2 regions of the Paraburkholderia sp. J63 genome follow, and region 2 is predicted to be linked to the other one. Evidence: riboswitches for the same ligand, from Rfam matches in the RefSeq annotation. Region 2 holds a riboswitch; the other holds the start of a gene.
What was found. A riboswitch is a leader RNA that binds a small molecule or an ion and turns the genes downstream of it on or off. The one in region 2 is predicted to bind manganese.

Region 1 (6,280 bases), on a different contig from region 2:
GTCGCACTGTCTGGTGCGGCACTCCCTTGTGCATGCGCGAACGCCGACAGCGACAACATGAGCGCGGCACACGCGCAGTTCAAGCTCTTCTTCACTTCAGACTCCTGTCCGGCCACGTGGCCTTCACCGTTGACTGTTCCGGCGCGCCTGCACGCCGGTTCCCGATGCATCGCGCTACGGCAATGCAATTCATGCGGCAAGGATAGAGGCGCGAACCCTCGCGAATATCCGCAGGGAAATGAAGAAATGTTTAAGATCCGGCACAGGGCTGGCACGTCGCCTGTAGCCATCGGGATGAACACGAATTCGATCAATTGTCCTGATCGAATCGCGCGACGAATCGCACCTCGAATACCCGCGCTAAAGCCCGCGCGCGTGACGGGCCACACACCGTAATCTGCGCGCTGCACCTCCATCGGTGTGCTTATGCACACATGGCGACGCCGCGAATAGCCGCAAAAAAACAACACCTTCGCGCGCCACGCCCTTGCAGCGCCGTCCAGACGGGACGCACACGCAACTGCGTTTTCTGAAACTCAGTCTTTCCGTTTTTCAAATTCGCCCGCACCGCGCGTTACGCATAATCGCCCCTGAATTTGCCCGGCGCACTACCAGGCGCAGTTGCCGCGCTGCGATTCGTTTTCATGAAGTACACGCTCTCTCACGCCATTTTTTAATGAATATTCGCCAATGAAAAAAACCGCTCTGGCTCTCGCCGCCACGCTGGCCTCCATCGCCTCCGCCGCTCATGCGCAAAGCAGCGTGACGCTCTATGGCGCGCTCGACACCTCGGTCGCCTTCTTCGGCAACCAGGCGGGCAAGCATGGTTCGGGCAACACGTTCGAAATGATGTCCGGCAACGTCTCGCCGAACCTCTGGGGCCTGAAGGGCACCGAGGATCTCGGCAACGGCCTCTCCGCCATCTTCAAGCTCGAAAGCGGCTTCAACATCGACAACGGCAAGCAAGGCCAGGGCGACCGCATGTTCGGCCGTACCGCGATGGTGGGCCTGAACTCGAGCACGGCCGGCAGCGTCACCTTGGGCCGCCAGTACGATCCACTGATCGACCTGCTCCAGCCGATGACCGACGACGTGAACTTCGGCTCCGCGTTCGCCACGCCGGGCGACATGGACAACTACGACAACAGCTACCGCACCAACAACTCGGTCAAGTACACGAGCCCGAACTGGGCGGGCCTGCAGGTGAGCGCGATGTACGCGTTCGGCGGCCAGGCGGGCAGCATGGGCGCGGGGCAAACGTGGGCCGTCGCCGCTGCGTACAACCACGGTCCGTTCGGCTTCGGCGCGGGCTATTTCAAGGCCAACAGCAACAGCGGCACGGCGGCTTCGTTCGACGGCCTGAACCCGAACACCGACGTCAACGTCGATTCGCCGGCGATCACGGGAGGCTTCGTTTCGGCCAACTCGCTGCAGATCATCCGCGCGGTGGGCGACTACAACTATGGCCCGATGACCTTCGGTCTCTCGTACAGCAATGTCGATTACGCGAACTACCAGAGCGCGTACGGCTCGAACAGCGACACGAAGTTCAACACGGGCCAGGCCTTCATCAACTACCAGGTGACGCCGGTCGCGCTGATCGGCTTCGGCTACAACTACACGAAGGGTCACGGCAACGGGGTGGACGCGAGCTATAGCCAGTTCAGCCTCGGCGGCGACTACTTCCTCTCGAAGCGCACCGACATCTACGTGCTCGCGGGCTACCAGAAGGCATCGGGCCACACGATCGACGCCGATACGGGCGCGCTCGTCGACGCCAACGCCTCGTTCGCCGACTTCGGTAACGACGCGACCACCAACAAGCAGGCCATGGCGATGATCGGCGTGCGCCACCACTTCTGATCGAATCGAAGCGCTCCGCTTTGCCCCCGCGCGGTCACATTCGTCGGCTATAATGCGCGGGTCTTAGGGGAGTAGTCTGCGTCGCGCGCAATGCGTGACGCGCCGGCGTCAACATGATTGGCACGCAGTGCCATGGCGCCGGCAGCCGTTGTTCGGCCTGACGAGACCTATGACGTTATCCCTCACACCCGGGCTGGGCGGGGGGATCGCGTCATTGGTCCGTTCGTCCAGCCCGAGGAATGCGCCTACCCCATGTCCCGCTTTTTTCGCCTGCACAGCCACGCTCACGCGATGGAGCGTGCGTCATGATCTGGACGTTCGCCCTGCTCATCGCCTCCGCCGGCATCATCTATCTTTCGTGCGAGACCTTCGTCAACGCCGTGGAATGGCTCGGCCAGAAACTCAAGGTCACGCAGACGGCCACCGGCACGATCCTCGCCGCCTTCGGCACCGCGCTGCCCGAGAGCGTGGTCACGCTCGTGGCCGTCGCGTTCGGCGCGGATGCCGCGCACAAGGAAATCGGCATCGGCGCGGCCATTGGCGGCCCGCTCGCGCTCAGCACCGTCGCCTATGCGGTGGTGGGCGTCGCGTTGCTGGCGACAGCCGCGCGAGCGGGCCGCGCGCGCGCCGGCATCGTGGACGCCGACACACGCCGCCTGCGCCGCGACCAGCTCTGGTTCCTTGCGATCTTCGTCGTGAAGATCGGGCTCGGGCTCGTGGTGTTCAGCTTCAAGCCGCTACTCGGCCTGGCGTTTCTCGCGGCCTACGCGGTCTATTGCTGGAAGGAGCTCAGCGACGACGGAAGCGATGATCAAGTTGAAGACGTGGGGCTGGAGCCGCTCAAGCTGCGTCCGCGCGATGCGAACCCATCGCTGTTCTGGATCCTGCTGCAGACCCTCGGCGCGCTCGCCGTGATCTTCTTCGCCTCGCATCTCTTCGTGCAGCAGATTGGCGCGGTGGGGCCGTGGCTTGGCCTGAGCCCGCAATTGACGGCGCTGCTCTTCAGCCCGATCGCCACCGAGCTGCCCGAGATCATGAACGCGATCATCTGGGTACGCCAGGGCAAGGAGCGGCTTGCGCTCGCGAACATCAGCGGCGCGATGATGATCCAGGCGACCATTCCCACCGCGTTCGGCCTGTTCTTCACGCCGTGGCACCTGGGCACGCCGTCTATCCTCGCCGCGTTCACGACCATGCTCGCGATCCTGTTCCTGCAATGGGCGTTCCGCGCCCCGCAAGTGAAGAGCCGCCAGCTCACGCACGTGGGCTGGCTCTATGCGGCGTTTGCGGTTGTGCTCTGCGTGATTCCGAAGTGATGCGTGGGGACGCGTCAGCATCATCTTGAAGTTGATTGCCTGCATCGCGGCCCGACATGCTCGGGCCGCGTGCTTGAAATTTGCCCGTTTTCAGACTGATCCTATCGATTCCGCCACGAACGCCGCGAGAGCATTGCTTGCGAAATGGGAACCCCCATCCGTCGCTCATTGAATTCCTCGTGGAAATGCGTGAATGAATACATCAATCTCATCGGCGGGCGATACGTTTTTACCGGTCTTCAGGTCATTGCAATCCGATGGCTTCCATGCCGCGCAACAACTCGCCATGGCATTCGATCGCGCCGGCCAAAGCGTCCTGCTTGAGGCAGACCTGATAGCGGGCGTTGGCATGAACATCACGCCGGAGCAAACGGCTCAAGAAACTCCCTGTGTTCCGCCCCCCGGCATTCGACTCCTGCGATGGGCATTATTCGCAGGGGTATCGGGTCGCAAAAGCATCTCGTTGGAACTCCTGACGATTGCGTCCCAGACCCTCGATCCGGACGAGACCCTGCAATGGGCAACCTGGATAGAGGAAAAGATCGCTAGCCGCGCGACGGCGTTGCAACTCATGGCCGCGCTGGCGACCGCTTACGCGAACGATGCCCGCAGACAATGGCTGATCGCGTGCGCGGTATCCGGCCATACCGACGAAGCTTCACTGAGGTTGCGCCAGGCGACTTTGCTGCGCGCATGGCAGGTCAATCCGATGATTGATCCGGCATTGCCACTGCAACTGGCTTTGGAACGGCGCTTTGCGGGCGACTGGCAAGCGGTCGAGCCTATCTGCCGCGCGCAGCTCGCCCGCAGTCCCGGCGACCTCGAAATGTCGTGGCAACTGGCCTGTGCTCAGTGGCACCGCCATGACCCCGCTGCGGCCGAGGCAACCATGCGCGCCGCCGACGCCTTCCACCCGGGAAACAGCGACCTTATCGCTGCAGTGGCCCAGTTTGTTGCGGAGCAGGCGCGTTACGGCGCGGCACGGCAATTGTACGAACGTGCGCTCGAACTCCAACCGAACATGCCGACGCCATCGGTCGACCTCGCCGAACTCGAACTACGCGACGACGACTGGCCGCGCGGCTGGGCGCGATACGAAGCGCGCCTCACGCGAACGGACCGCGGTGCAAACAGCGTCGTGTCCATCATGGGGCGCCTGGCTCCGCACTGGACGGGCCAGTCGCTCGAAGGCCGCACGCTGCTGGTCTATAGCGAGCAGGGAAGCGGCGACGACATTCAGATGGTGCGCCTGGTCCCCGCGCTCGCGGCACGCGTGCAGGCGCAAGGCGGCCGTCTGGTGCTGGCCAGCAAGCGCATACTGCGCTCGCTCTTTTCGCGCTATTACGCGCCTTGCATCGAGATCGAAGCGAGAAACTACACGGAGCATGGGACTCCTGACTATTGCCTGCCCATGATGAGCGTGCCGTTCGCTCTGCGCCTGAAGCCGGAGCAGGTGCACGGCGCGCCCTATCTCATGCCGGACCCTGCGCGTGCCGCGCAATGGCGGTCTCGTGTCCGCGAGGCGACGCCGTTGCACGACGCGCTTCAGATCGGCCTCGTTTGGCGGGGCAACCCCAGCCACCGGCGTGACGCACAGCGTTCAATGGCGCTCGAAACGCTGGCGCCGCTCTTCGCGTTGAAGAATCGGGTTTTCCATCCGCTTACGCCGGGGCATACGAATCTGCCGGCGAACGTGCCCCACTGCGATTTGACGCCCTGGTACCGGGACGGCTTCGAAGATGTGGCCGCGCATGTCTGCGCGCTCGATGCGGTCGTGACGATCGACAGCGCGCCGCTGCATCTCGGTGGCGCGCTCGGCGTACCCGTGCTGGCGATGCTCGATTGCGTTTCGCAATGGGCCTGGGGAACCCAGGAAACACAGCGGTGGTACGACAGCGTGACCTTGTTCCGGCAGCCCAGGCCCGGCGATTGGCAGCCGGTGGTCGCGCGTGTCGCCGAGCGCCTGGCCGCCTTCAACGCCTCATCTTGAGGCACCTGGCACTCAATGCATCGCGTGCAAATACAGATACAGCGATGAAGCCGCCACGCCGCCCGCGAGCGGCCCGAGCACCGGAATCCACGCATAGCGCCAGTCGCTGTCACGCTTGCCCGGGATCGGCAGCAGCGCATGCATGATGCGCGGCGAGAGATCGCGCGCCGGGCTCATCGCGTAGCCCGTGGGACCGCCTAGCGAAATGCCGATGCCGAGCACGAGCAGGCCGACCGGCAGCGCATCGAGCGCGCCAAGCCCCACTTGCGGCGAGGCCAGATACAGCACGCCGAGAATCAGCACGAAGGTGCAGATGGCTTCGGTGATCACGTTGTGGCGCACGCTGCGGATCGCGGGCGCGGTGCAGAACACGGCGAGCTTAAGATCGGGGTCCGCTTCGTTCGCGAAGTGCTGACGATAGGCGAGCCACACGAGAAAGGCCCCCGCCATGCCGCCGAGCATCTGCGCGGCGATATAGCCGCCCACCTTCGACCACGCGAACTTGCCCGCGAGCGCGAGGCTGATCGTCACGATCGGGTTCAGATGCGCGCCGCTATACGAGGCGGTCACGTACACAGCCACGAACACGGCCATCGCCCAGCCCATCACGATGACGATGAGGTCGGCGCCGCGGCCTTTGGTCTTCGCGAGCAGCACGTTGGCGACCGCGCCGTTGCCGAGCAGCACGAGAATGGCCGTGCCGATGAATTCAGCAATATAGGGTGACATTTGAGTGTGTCTCTCTTTGATTGGCGAAGCGGGCGCGCGCAGCCGACGCAATGCGGCCGCGCGGCCCGCCCGCGGATTATTGTGTTTATGGGTCGAACGATTGAGCGAGATGCTTTTGCTGGATGCCGTGGCGGATTTACTGCGCGTCGTCGGCCCACGACTTGGCGGCGCGCACCGCGCGTTGCCAGCCCGCGCGGCAGGCGTCCACCTGCGAGGCCGGCATCGCCGGCGAGAAGCGCTTGTCTACGTGCCACTGGCTTCGCAGCTCGTTCACGCTCCCCCAGTAGCCGGTGGCGAGACCCGCGAGATAGGCGGCGCCCAGCGCCGTGGTTTCGGTGATCTGCGGACGCACCGCATCCACGCCGAGCAGGTCGGCCTGGAA
Region 2 (6,280 bases):
CTATTACGCAGGCGCGAGCGTGCTGCTCAAAGAGCAGGACTTCTACGACATGACGATGGCCTACTGCGAGCGCGCGCTCGCGGATAACGTCGTGCACTCCGAAATATTCTTCGATCCGCAGACGCACACCGAACGCGGCGTGCCGATCGACACCGTGGTCGCAGGCATCGACCGCGCGCTCGCCGACGCGGAAAAGCGCGGCCTCACGAGCAAGCTGATCCTCTGCTTCCTGCGCCATCTGAGCGAAGAAGACGCGCTCGCCACCTTCGACGCCGCGCTGCCGCTTTTCGAACGCTATCCGCGCATGATCGGCGTGGGGCTCGACTCGTCCGAGCGCGGCCATCCGCCCTCGAAATTCGAGCGCGTGTTCGAGAAGGCGCGCGCGCAGGGGCTCAAGCTCGTCGCGCACGCGGGCGAGGAAGGCCCGCCCGCCTACATCTACGAAGCGCTCGATCTGCTCAAGGTCGATCGCGTCGATCACGGCGTGCGCAGCATCGAAGACAAGGCGCTCGTCACGCGTCTCGCCGATACGCGCGTCGCCCTCACCGTCTGCCCGCTCTCGAATACCAAGCTCTGCGTCTTCGACGACATGACGCAGCACACACTCAAGCAGCTGCTCGACGAAGGCGTCGCGGTGACCGTCAATTCCGACGATCCCGCCTACTTCGGCGGCTACGTGAACGAGAACTACAGCGCGATCATCGTCGCGCTGAAGCTCGACGACGACGAGGTGTACACGATCCTGCGCAACGGCTTCGAAGCGTCGTTCGTGACACCCGAAGAACGCGTCGCGCTGATGGCGAAGCTCGATCGGTACTGGAGCGGCGCCGTGGCCTGACCCGCGCAGGACGTAGCTCAGGGCTTCACCCTCGATGAGGTTGAGGACCGGCGCTCGCGCGCCGGGCCCGGGGCTTTTGCGCGCCGCGTTTTCAGGAGCGGCGCACGCCGCGCGCCATTTGCGAAACCGCAAGGCGCGCACGAAACCTGCTCATGAATACCTGAAATTTTCGGAGACGTTGTTCCCATGACTCAATCGGCTTATCGCGCAAAACTGTTGACGTTCACCGGCGACCCCGCGCAGTCGCCCGACGCCGCCGTATTCCACGAAGACGGCGTCGTGATCGTCGAGGACGGCCGCGTCGCCGCCTCGGGCGCGTGGTCCGCGCTGCGCGCCAGCGTGGCCGACGGCGCGACGGTGCACGACCTGCGCGACAAGCTGATCGTGCCCGGCTTCATCGACACGCACATCCACTACCCGCAGACCGACATGATCGCCTCGCCGGCGCCGGGCCTGCTGCCGTGGCTCGAGACCTATACGTTCCCGACCGAGCGCGGCTTTGCCAACGAAAACGTGGCGTTCGAGACCGCGCGCTTTTTCGTCGACGAACTGCTCTCGTGCGGCACGACCACGGCGCTCGTCTACTGCTCGGTGCACAAGCAGTCAGCCGATGCGCTGTTCACGGCGAGCGAAGCGAAGAACATGCGCATGATTGCGGGCAAGGTGCTGATGGACCGCAACTGCCCCGAGTTCCTGCGCGACACGGCCCAGAGCGGCTACGACGACAGCGCCGAACTCATCTCGCGCTGGCACAACAACGGCCGCCAGATGTACGCACTCACGCCGCGCTTCGCGCCCACCTCGACCGAGGCGCAGCTCGAAGCGTGCGAGGCGCTCGCGAAGGCGCACGGCGACATCTTCATCCAGAGCCACGTCGCCGAAAATCTCGACGAAGTAAAGTGGGTGAAGGAGCTGTTCCCGCGCCAGCGCAGCTATCTCGACGTCTACGATCATTACGGACTCCTGCGCCGGCGCGCCGTGTACGGCCACTGCATCTGGCTCGACGACGAGGACCGCCGCCGCATGGCGCAAACCGGCACGGTGGCGGCGCACTGCCCGACCTCGAACCTGTTCCTCGGCAGCGGCCTGTTCGACTTCGACAAGGCCAACGAATCGCAGATGCCCGTCACGCTCGCCACCGACGTGGGCGGCGGCACCTCGTTCTCGATGCTGCAAACGATGAACGAGGCGCACAAGGTCGCGCGCATGGGCGGCCATCACCTGACGGCCACGCGCATGTTCTGGCTCGCCACGGCGGGCGCAGCGGCCGCGCTCGATCTCGCCGGGACGATCGGCACGCTCGCGCCGCAAAGCGAGGCGGACTTCGTGGTGCTCGATCCGCAGGCGACGCCGCTGCTCGCGCGCCGCACCGCGCGCGCCGAATCGCTCGAAGAGCTGCTGTTCGCGTTTGCGCTGCTCGGCGACGACCGCGCCGTGTTCGAGACCTACGCGGCCGGTGCGCGCGTGCATAGCCGCCGCGACCGTGACCAGGCGAAGCGCTGATCGCCGCAAACCCGACGGCCTTGGCGAAGCCAGGCGTCGGATAACCCCGATGCTATAATCCACCCCTCATTGGGGAGTAGCCGCCCCGCTCCGTGCCGCCCAGCGAGCCCCCGGGTTTGCCGCGCGCCGCGCACGTCGAAGCGGGGGCGTCCGTCAACAGACTTGGCCCGCGCGGCCATGGCGGACGCAGCCTTTGCAACTCGGGCCTGGCGAGACCGATGACCCATGACCGCCGCAACAGGGCCCGGCGGGTCGTGGGTCGTCGCTCGCATTCATCCCGGCCCGAGGATCACCAAAACGTGAATCAAGCCTTTCTCGTCTCCACCGGCGCGGTCGCGCTCGCCGAAATCGGCGACAAGACGCAGTTGCTCTCGCTCGTGCTCGCGGCGCGCTACCGCAAGCCCATGCCGATCATCCTCGGGGTGCTGGTCGCCACGCTCGTCAATCACTCGGGCGCGGGCGCGCTCGGCGCCTGGCTGGGCTCGCTCATCACGCCCTCGGTGATGCGCTGGGCGCTCGCCGCCTCCTTCGTCGCCATGGGTTTCTGGATACTCGTGCCCGACAAGCTCGACGAAGGCGAAGCCAACGTCAACCGCACGCGGCTGGGCGTGTTCGGCGCCACCGTCGTCACCTTCTTTCTCGCCGAGATGGGCGACAAGACGCAGATCGCGACCGTCGCGCTCGCGGCGCGCTTTCACGACTTCTTCGGCGTGGTGGCCGGCACGACGCTCGGCATGATGATCGCCAACGTGCCCGCGATCCTGCTGGGCGACCGCTTCGCCCACAAGCTGCCGACGAAGCTCGTGCACGGCATCGCCGCCGTGCTGTTCGTGGTGCTTGGCGTGTTTGCGATTATGGGCGTGGGCGTCTGAGAAACGTTTGAGAAACTACTTCGCCGGGGCGGCCCCCGGCGCGGCCCCATTGGGCGCCGCTGCGGACGCCTCGTTCGGCGCCACGCCGTTCTTGTCCACGGGCAGCTTCACCTGCTGCACCGAGCCGTTCTGCAGCGGGAAGTTCGAGAGCGCGCTGCGCACCAGATACGGCATCACCCGCACGAGCGATGGATCGTCGCCCGACGTGCGCGCGGTGACGTTATAGACTTCCTTCCCGCTCGCTTTGTCCGTGATGCGGATGCCGAGCGCATGCGAATAGACCGGATAAGTCTGGTTCACGTAGGCCGGGCCCCAAGGTCCCCAAGGCCCCCACGGATTGATCGGCCCCCAGTATGGCGAAGGCCAGGGGTTGTAGAACACGGGCTGCGGGACCGTCACCGTATCCATGCGGCTGCCGTAGGCGAGGCCCACGAGATAGCGCGCCTGCCGCTCGGGCACCTGGCGGAACGCGTACGACGAGAGCCCGTCGGCGACGAAATTCTCGTAAGTCGATTGCTCGATGCTCTGCTGCTGCTCCGGATTGCGCGTGAACGCGTAGGTGCGCGTGGCGTCGCTGCCGCCATCCCACGCGGAGAACGCGGTCACCTGGCTCGTCACGTAGGTGGTGCAGCCGGAGAGCGTCACGGCGAGCGCCGCCAGCATCATCAGCGCGCGGCGGGTCCATCGGTCGGGCATCATGGTCTTCTCGTTGCAGTCTTGCCAGTGGTGGTGAAAGCGCGGTCTTCTTCGCGGGCGTCTTCGCTGTCTTCCTGACAGCAGGCCCCGATCATACTGACTCACGCGCCGCCGGGAAAGTTCGGGCGCGCGTCGCAACGCATGCCTTCGGGCCACATCGGACAAGCCGGGCGAGCCTTTGTACAATGGGGCGGTCGGCCGTGCCCCGCGCGGCCTCCCTATATCGCCATCCGACCCGAAGCTTCCCCGCACGAGACCATGTCCGATACCGCCACGCCCACCGTGATCCGCCGCGAAGACTACGCGCCGCCCGCCTTCCTGATCGACACCGTCGACCTCGAATTCGACCTCGTGCCCGAGCGCACCGTCGTCAAGAGCACGCTGCGCGTGCGCCGCAACCCCGATGCGAAGCCCGCGCCGCACCTCGAACTGATGGGCGAGCAGCTCGAATTCATCGGCGCGCAGATCGACGGCCACGCTTACGAGAACGTGCACGCGCACGAGCACGGCCTGACCGTCGAAAACGTGCCCGACGCGTTCACGCTCACGCTCACCGGCGCCTGCAACCCGGAAGCCAATACCACGCTCTCGGGGCTCTACGTCTCGAGCGGCAACTTCTTCACGCAATGCGAAGCCGAAGGCTTTCGCCGCATCACCTGGTTCCTCGACCGTCCCGACGTGATGTCGACTTTCACCGTCACGCTGCGCGCCGATAAAACCGCGTACCCGGTGCTGCTCTCGAACGGCAATCTGATCTCGGAAGGCGAGCTACCCGACGGCCGCCACTATGCGAAGTGGGAAGACCCGTTCCGCAAGCCGAGCTATCTGTTCGCGCTGGTGGCGGGCAAGCTCGTCGCGCTCGAAGAGCGGATCAAGACCGGCTCGGGCAAGGAGAAGCTGCTGCAGGTCTGGGTCGAGCCGCACGACCTCGACAAGACGCGCCACGCGATGGATTCGCTGATCCACTCGATCCGCTGGGACGAGCGGCGCTTCGGCCTCGAGCTCGATCTCGACCGCTTCATGATCGTCGCCGTGAGCGACTTCAACATGGGCGCGATGGAGAACAAGGGGCTCAACATCTTCAACACGAAGTACGTGCTCGCGAACCCCGAAACGGCCACCGACATCGACTTCGCCAACATCGAGGCCGTGGTGGGCCACGAGTATTTCCACAACTGGACCGGCAACCGCGTGACCTGCCGCGACTGGTTCCAGCTGAGCCTCAAGGAAGGCCTCACGGTGTTCCGCGACCAGGAGTTCTCGGCGGCGATGTCGGGCGGCGACGAAAACGAAGCCGCGCGCGCGACCAAGCGCATCGAGGACGTGCGCGTGCTGCGCCAGATGCAGTTCGCCGAGGACGCGGGCCCGATGGCGCATCCGGTGCGCCCCGAGAGCTACGTCGAGATCAACAACTTCTACACGATGACCGTCTACGAGAAAGGCGCGGAAGTCGTGCGGATGTATCAGACGCTGTTCGGCCGCGACGGCTTCCGAAAAGGCATGGATCTGTACTTCCAGCGCCACGACGGCCAGGCCGTGACCTGCGACGACTTCCGCCGCGCGATGGCCGACGCCAATGGCCGCGACCTCGCCCAGTACGAGCGCTGGTACAGCCAGGCGGGCACGCCGCGCGTGAGCGTCACCACCGACTATGACGAAGCCGCGCAACGCTATCGCGTGACGCTCGCACAGGGCTACGCGAACGGCTCGCCGGCCGCGCGCGAAACGCAGAAGGGACCGCTGCTGATCCCGTTCGCGATCGGCCTGATCGGCCCCGACGGCGCGGACCTGCCGCTCAAGCTCGAAGGCGAAACGAGCGCCCATGCCGCGGCGGCCACGACGCGCGTGCTCGAACTCACCGAAGCGCAGCAGACCTTCACCTTCGTCGACGTCGCGCACAAGCCGCTGCCCTCGCTGCTGCGCAACTTCTCGGCGCCGGTCGTCGTCGAGTACGACTACAGCAACGACGAACTCGCGTTCCTGCTCGCGCACGACAGCGATCCGTTTAACCGCTGGGAAGCGGGCCAGCGCCTCGCCACGCGCGAACTGCTCGCGCTTGCCGCGCGCGCCGCCGCGGGCCAGCCGCTCACGCTCAACAACGCGCTCGTCGAGGCCTTTGGCCAGGTGCTGACCGACGCCTCGCTCTCGCCGTCGTTCCGCGAACTCGCGCTGATGCTGCCTTCGGAAACCTATCTCGCTGAGCAGATGGCGCAGTCCGATCCCGCCGCCGTGCACGCCGCGCGCCAGTTCGTGCGCAAGGGTCTCGCCGCCGCGCTCAAGGCCGAATGGCTCGCCGCCTGGCAGGGCAATCTCACGCCGGGCGCCTACGAGCCCACGCCCGAAGCCGCAGGCCGCCGCGGCCTGAAGAATC

Region 1: another riboswitch for manganese. It lies ahead of U5775_RS23480 (sodium:calcium antiporter); the one in region 2 lies ahead of U5775_RS03285 (TMEM165/GDT1 family protein).

What each region holds. Positions count from the first base shown of each region.
Region 1 is NZ_CAJMZF010000023.1:69,934-76,213, forward strand. Features, by position in the region: gene U5775_RS23470 (DUF4148 domain-containing protein) at 1-95, opposite strand, end outside; gene U5775_RS23475 (porin) at 691-1,863, shown strand; yybP-ykoY riboswitch at 1,915-2,102, shown strand; gene U5775_RS23480 (sodium:calcium antiporter) at 2,169-3,179, shown strand; gene U5775_RS23485 (hypothetical protein) at 3,373-5,169, shown strand; gene U5775_RS23490 (MIP/aquaporin family protein) at 5,182-5,898, opposite strand; gene glpK (glycerol kinase GlpK) at 6,035-6,280, opposite strand, start outside.
Region 2 is NZ_CAJMZF010000002.1:215,229-221,508, forward strand. Features, by position in the region: gene U5775_RS03275 (adenosine deaminase) at 1-838, shown strand, start outside; gene guaD (guanine deaminase) at 1,025-2,341, shown strand; yybP-ykoY riboswitch at 2,401-2,549, shown strand; gene U5775_RS03285 (TMEM165/GDT1 family protein) at 2,641-3,213, shown strand; gene U5775_RS03290 (DUF4136 domain-containing protein) at 3,229-3,912, opposite strand; gene pepN (aminopeptidase N) at 4,168-6,280, shown strand, end outside.